DNA from 3 places in the Pannonibacter tanglangensis genome. Region 3 is predicted to be linked to each of the others. Evidence: riboswitches for the same ligand, from Rfam matches in the RefSeq annotation. Region 3 holds a riboswitch; each other region holds the start of a gene.
What was found. Region 3 has a riboswitch for thiamine pyrophosphate ahead of thiM (hydroxyethylthiazole kinase). Riboswitches for the same ligand answer to the same signal wherever they lie in the genome.
Positions count from the first base shown of each region.

Region 1 (2,193 bases), 2.1 Mb from region 3:
GCTGGAGCGCTGTTGCCCTCGGTTTTGTCGGCATCCTCATCATCCTGTCGCCGCACATGGGCGGGCTGACGATCACGGGGGCGACCTGGTTCGGAGCCGCGGCTGCCGCGCTCGGGGCGCTGTTCTCGGCCATGGCGATGATCTTCGTGCGCAAGCTGTGCGAGACGGAGCGCACCTCGACCATCGTCCTCTGGTTCTCGGCCTGCGCCTCGGTGATGGCGCTGGCGACAATCCCCCTCGGCTGGCTCGATCCGTCCTTCGCCTGGGTCCTGCCGGACTGGGAAACGGCCGCGCTGCTCATCTTCGTGGGGCTGTCGGGCGGTGTCGGCCAGATCGTCATGACCGAGGCCTATCGCTACGCCGACGCCTCGACGATTGCCCCCTTCGACTACGCCAACATGATCTGGGCGGTCGTGCTCGGCTGGATGTTCTTTGCCGAGGTGCCGGTCTGGCAGGTGATCGTCGGCTCGCTGATTGTGACGGCGGCCGGCCTGTTCGTGATGTTTCGCGAGCGTCAGCTTGGACGCGATGACACGAAGGCGCGCGAGGCCTCGGGCCCGCTCAGGCCGTGACGGCCGCCGGCTTCAACCGCCGGGCTTGGGCAGCGGTGCCGGCCCGGCTCAGAATGCCTTGAACGTGATGATCGTCCGGGTGTCGCGGATGCCCTCCAGACAGTGCAGCTTCTGGTTCACGAAGTGGCCGATGTCGTCGCCGTCCTCGATGTAGACCTTGACCAGCAGGTCGTAGTCGCCGCTCGTCGAGTAGATCTCCGAGGCGATCTCGGCGTCGGCAATCGCGTTGGCCACCTTGTAGGTCTCCCCCAGGTGGCACTTGATCATGATGAAGAACGGCTTCATGGCTCGGGTCCCGTGACGCCCCCGGGCGGGGGCATTTCGTTCTGGCTTGAATGGCTGATCCGGGGCGGGCCGTCAATCATGCGCTGCGGTCCCCAAGCTTCCCCGACAAGCCGCCCCGACAAGCCGCCCCGACGCGCCAAGGTCGCCCCCTGCCGTCCGATGCCGTGCGGGCGCTGACCCGCGTCGGCCTGCCGCGCCAATCTGCTTGCAATGACGCGTCGCAGTTGTTAGCTGTCATGCCATCTCATGGGGGTGCCCACTGACGGGCTGAGAGGCGCAGGCGCCAACTCCTTGAACCTGATCCGGCTCGTACCGGCGGAGGGATTTGGGATGACGGACCAGTCGATACGGGTCACGGCTGCGGCGCGTGACGAGCTTCATCACACAGGCACCGGCATGCGCGCTGCGCGGACATCGCGGAGGCGGGACGCATGACGGCCCCGGCCACCGCAACCGCGCCGACGGCGGACGCCCTTTCGATCGACATCGGCCGTGTGCTCAACCGGCTGCGGTCTGCCGCGCCGCGCGTTCACTGCCTGACCAATGCCGTAGCCCAGGCCTTCACGGCCAATGTCCTGCTCGCGCTGGGCGCGATCCCCTCGATGACGCTTGCCGCCGAAGAGGTGCCGGCCTTTGCCGCCAGCGCCGATGCGATCCTTGTCAATCTCGGCACGCTCGACGAGAGCCGGCGCACCGCCTTTGCCCTCGGGCTTGAGGTCGCCGAGGCGACGGGCAAGCCCTGGGTGCTTGACCCCGTGTTCGTCGACCGGTCGCCGCCGCGGCTCGCGCTCGCCCGCGATCTTGCCGCCCGTCGTCCGTCGCTGCTCAAGGTCAACGCCGGCGAACTGGCGGCACTGGGCGGCGCGGAGGCGCTGGCCGGCGTGCCGCTTGCCGTGACCGGGCCCGTCGATCTCGTGCAGGTCGGTGCGCGCACCCTGCGTCTTGCCAACGGCCATCCGATGATGGGGCGCGTCACGGCCACCGGCTGTGCAGCCGGAGCGGTGCTGGGGGCCTGTCTGGCTGTCGAGCCGGATCCGTTGCTGGCGGCTGCGGCCGGGCTCAGCTTCGTGGCGATTGCCGGAGAGCTGGCAGCCCGCTCTGCCGCCGGGCCCGGCAGTTTCGTGCCGCTGTTCCTGGACGCGCTGCATGCGCTGGACGCTGCCAGCCTTGGCCAGCACCTGCGCCTCGCCTGAGCGCGGCCCCCTCTTTCTCCACCACCTCAGGGAAACCCGCATGACCGCGATTGCCCTTACCATTGCAGGCTCCGACTCCGGCGGTGGCGCCGGGATCCAGGCCGACCTGAAGACCTTCTCGGCGCTCGGCGTCTATGGCGCCA
Region 1 covers NZ_JAABLQ010000001.1:524,057-526,249, forward strand. Annotated here, with positions in the region: gene GWI72_RS02440 (DMT family transporter) at 1-572, shown strand, start outside; gene GWI72_RS02445 (Lrp/AsnC ligand binding domain-containing protein) at 621-857, opposite strand; TPP riboswitch at 1,096-1,199, shown strand; gene GWI72_RS02450 (hydroxyethylthiazole kinase) at 1,289-2,050, shown strand; gene thiD (bifunctional hydroxymethylpyrimidine kinase/phosphomethylpyrimidine kinase) at 2,091-2,193, shown strand, end outside.
Region 1: it holds a riboswitch for thiamine pyrophosphate, as region 3 does, so the genes downstream of both, GWI72_RS02450 (hydroxyethylthiazole kinase) here and thiM (hydroxyethylthiazole kinase) in region 3, are expected to answer to the same signal.

Region 2 (2,193 bases), on a different contig from region 3:
CAGGACCGTGAGCTTGTCCGCCGCAAGCGCGGGGGTGGCTGCGGTCAGGGAAAGGGCAAGCACGAGGGAAGCAAGGCGGGACACGGAATGCTCCTTGGGTTGCGGTCCGGAGGCCGGACGGAAGAGAAAACGGAAAACCGGAAGAAACGGGAGGGGCATTGGCAGGTCGGATCAGTCTTCCACCTGCCAGGGCACCAGCAGCCGCGTGAGACGGTCGGCCAGGAAGCGCAGGCTCAGCACCATCACGGCCAGCAGGGCGAGAGCGGCAAACATGACGTCCGTCTGCATCCGCGCGTTGCTCTGCAGCATGATGAAGGCCAGCCCCCCCTTGGCGCCGACCCATTCGCCGATCACCGCTCCGATCGGCGCAAAGACGGCGGCAATGCGGATGCCGGAGGCGAGAGCGGGCATCGCCGACGGGATCCGGAACAGGGCCAGGTCCTGCCAGCGCGACGCCCGGTAGAGGCGGGACAGATCCGAGAGGCCCGGATCCAGACGCCGCAGACCGTCGAAGAAACTCGACGTCACGGCAAAGAAGATCACCAGCACCGCCATCACGACCTTCGATGCGAGACCGAAGCCGAGCCACAGCACGAGTATCGGCGCGATGGCGAACACGGGGAGCGCCTGCGTCACCAGCACGACCGGCAGCAGGCCGCGCCGGATCAGGGGCGACAGCCACATGACCAGCGCCACCAGCACGCCGGCAGCCACGCCGAAGGCAAAGCCGAGGAGGGTTCCGGTGAGGGTCAGCCGGGCATGACGCAGGAGAAACTCATGCTGCTCCACAAGGACCGCGCCAACGGCCATCGGCCCGGGGAGCATGAAGCGGGGAAGTTCGGCCAGACGCACCAGAAGCTCCCACGCCACCAGCAGAAGGGCCAGGGTCAGCACCGGCGCCAGCAGCCGGCGCAAAAGGCTCAGGCTGCTCCGCAGGAGCCCGCCCTGGTCGGTGGTCCGGAGTTCCGAAGGGCCATAGGGCCCGGAGGCAATCGACACGACAAGGATCTCCCGTCATCGGTGTGACCGAACGCGCATGGAGATCCGGGATAAGGCTAAAGGCTTCCGTCCCTTCGCCGGCATGACCCGGATCAGGTTCTAAGGGTTCGGCGTCGAACGCCATCTCAGCTCACACAGGAACACCCCTCGGACCGGCGCAGACCATGCGTGTTTGCGCCGCTGTTGGCAAGATGGAAAATCAGGGGAAGTGCGTGCGGGAGGAATACAACAAGGGCCTCGACCGTCATTCCGGACAAGGGGAGCGGAGCGAACCGGAGATCCGGGGTCTGCACCGGACCTGACCCGGGCCTGACATGGGCCTGACATGGGCCTGACCTGGGATCTGGCAGGCCCGTGCGAGCGAAAGCGAGCTCCAAACTGCTCCGGCTTGAGCCGCAAGCTCGCGACCGGGCGTGCCGCGCTCCGCGCGTCTGATGTCTGGATCCCGGATCGGCGCTTCGCTGCGCTCAGCTGGTCCGGGATGACGTCCGTCGGATGGGTCCGGCCGAAACCAGAACGGGGTCCGAAGGCCCCGTTCACGTCCATGTGCAGGTGACGTCAGCCGTTGGTCCAGGACGCCATTGCCTGTTCGAGGGCGCGGGCACCGGGGGTGCCCTTCTCGAGGGTCAGGATGGCGCGCTTGCCCGTCTCGTAAAGCATCGGAATGTCGATCCAGCCACGCTCGCGCATCAGCGCAAGGTTGCGGTCACGCTCGTTGTCGATGCTGGACAGCGCGATCCAGAAGTAGCCCGGAGCCACCTTGACCGACGCCCCGAGCAGGGCGTCGCCACGGGCTTCCTCGGTCGGCTTCATCACCAGCCCCGGGACGTTGGCCACGTCCTTGCCGGAGAAGCCTTCGGGCAGCTGATACTGGATCTCCACGAGATGGCTCGCCGGCAGCGAGGCGTCCGTGTTCGGCTTGATGCGAACAGACACGGTGATGTTGCGATCCGGGATCTCGGCCTGCGCAGCAAGGACCTGGACCTTCTTGCCGGAATTGTCGGTCTCCTCGACAACACTCCAGGCGACGCGCCCCTGCGAGGCCGTACCCGAGCCGCTGGCATCTTCGCCCTCCTCGTAGAGGATCGAGCGCTGTGCGACGATCGATTCGGCCGGAACCTCGGCCGCCGGAGCCGGCGCGGTGACGGCCGGGGCAACCGGCGCCGGTGCGGCGGGCGCGGTCGCGGCCGGCTG
Region 2 covers NZ_JAABLQ010000002.1:283,401-285,593, reverse strand. Annotated here, with positions in the region: gene GWI72_RS16050 (ABC transporter substrate-binding protein) at 1-84, opposite strand, end outside; gene GWI72_RS16045 (ABC transporter permease) at 172-999, opposite strand; TPP riboswitch at 1,052-1,157, opposite strand; gene GWI72_RS16040 (hypothetical protein) at 1,558-2,193, opposite strand, start outside.
Region 2: it holds a riboswitch for thiamine pyrophosphate, as region 3 does, so the genes downstream of both, GWI72_RS16045 (ABC transporter permease) here and thiM (hydroxyethylthiazole kinase) in region 3, are expected to answer to the same signal.

Region 3 (2,193 bases):
TCCATGCCGTCGCACCAGCATTCCCAGCCGAGGCCCCAGGCCCCCAGCGTCGGGCTTTCCCAGTCGTCCTCGACGAAGCGGATGTCGTGCAGGGTCGGGTCGAGACCGATGGCGTAGAGGCTGTTGAGATAGAGGTCCTGCAGGTTGTCCGGCGACGGCTTCAGGATGACCTGGAACTGGTAGTAGTGCTGCAGCCGGTTCGGGTTCTCGCCGTAGCGGCCATCGGAGGGACGGCGGGAGGGCTGGACATAGGCGGCCTTCCACGGACGCGGCCCGAGCGAACGCAGCGTGGTGGCCGGATGGAACGTGCCGGCGCCGACTTCCATGTCATAGGGCTGCAGCACGACGCAACCCTGATCCGCCCAGTAGCGCTGCAGGGTCAGGATCAGACCCTGGAAGGAGTTTTCAGGGCGCATGTGGGCCGGGATGGCTTCGTTCGACATGGATGAGGTCCCGATTGCGAAGGGCGGCGCGGCCATGGCCGCGCACAGTCGGCCGGACAGGTGCCACGGGCCGCCGGCAAGGTCAAGCGCGGCGGCGCGAGGGCGCACGCGTCCCTCCCCTCGAGCCGCCGGCCCCATGCGGCGCCCCCGTGAGGCGGCCCTGTGCGGCGTCCCCGTGCGGCACCCCTGTGCGGCGACCTTGCGCTCCCCTCTTGCGCTGCCGCTGCGACAGGCCTATAAGCCTGCTTGCGACAGGGGCGCCCCACAACCGGGGGCTGAGAGGAACCCTTTGAACCTGAACCGGGTCATGCCGGCGGAGGAAGTCGTTTGCAGACCTGTGCCTACCATCCCTGCCCCCATGTTGCCGTCCGCTGGCCGATGCGCCCGCCTCTGCGGCCAGGGCGGAGCCATGGTCCCGCGCGGTCTTCAGCCTCCCCGCGCCGGACCGCCCGCATGCATGGAGGACAGGACATGACAGACAGCGCCACCGCACAGCCGCAGCCGGAGCAGCGGAAGCCGGAGCAGGCCAACACGGAGCAGGAGCGCTCGGAGCGGGGCGGGCCGCAGCGTGGGCAGGAAGCAGCCTCCGGGCCGGATCGCGCCGGCACGGTGGCGAGCGCCCGTCCCGGCGTCGCAGGGGGCGGCCTTGCACGGGCAGCCGTGGCTGCTGCCGGGTCGACCATGACGCTCGGCGCCCATCTGGCAGGAATGCGGGCGCGGCGACCGCTGGTGCAGAACATCACCAACTTCGTGGCGATGCAGACCATGGCCAATGTGCTGCTGGCCGCCGGAGCCTCGCCGGCGATGGTGCATGCGCGCGAGGAAGCGGCGGAGTTCGCCGGCCTTGCCAGCGCCGTGACGCTGAACACCGGCACGCCCGAACCCGACTGGGTCGCCGCCATGGAGGCAGCCGCAACGGCGGCGCTCGCCCGCGGCATTCCGGTCGTGCTCGATCCGGTGGCGGCCGGGGCAACCGGATACCGGCGCGAGATCAACGGCCGGCTTGCCCGGCTGTCGCCTTCGATCATCAAGGGCAACGCATCGGAGATCCTGGCGGTTGCCGGACGCACCAGCGCCTCGCGCGGGGCCGACAGCGGCGACGGGACCGACGCGGCCGAGCCGGCGGCCGTCGCCCTGGCCCGGGCCACGGGTGGGATCGTGGCCGTGACGGGCGCGATCGACGTGGTGACGGACGGGCGCCGGATTGCGCGGATCGCCAACGGGTCGCCACTGATGACGCAGGTCACGGCGCTCGGCTGCGCCCTGACCGGCATCGTTGCCGCCTTTGCTGCGGGTGCGCCCGACCGGTTTCATGCAACGGTCGCAGCTCTCGCCTATTACGCCCTCGCCGGAGAACGCGCGGCCGCCGAAGACCCCCGACCGGGAAGCTTTGCGACCGCCTTCCTCAACGCCTTGCATGATGTGACGCCAGAGCAGGTCGATGCCCTGGCGCTTGTGGAGTATGCCGATGCGCCGCTTTGATCTTTCCCTGTATCTCGTGACCGACGAGATCCGTCGCCCCGGACTTGAGGACGACGTGATCGCGGCCGTTCGCGGGGGCGTGACGCTGGTGCAGCTGCGCGACAAGAGCGCGCCGCATGCGGTGGTGGCGGAGTTTGCCCGGCGGCTGAAGGCACGGCTGGACGAGCACCGCGTGCCGCTGATCCTGAACGACCGGGTGGAAGTGGCGCGGATGATCGGCGCCGCCGGCGTGCACATCGGCACCCGGGACATGACCCCGGCCGAAGCG
Region 3 covers NZ_JAABLQ010000001.1:2,592,874-2,595,066, forward strand. Annotated here, with positions in the region: gene GWI72_RS11530 (glycine--tRNA ligase subunit alpha) at 1-416, opposite strand, end outside; TPP riboswitch at 687-782, shown strand; gene thiM (hydroxyethylthiazole kinase) at 1,125-1,925, shown strand; gene thiE (thiamine phosphate synthase) at 1,912-2,193, shown strand, end outside.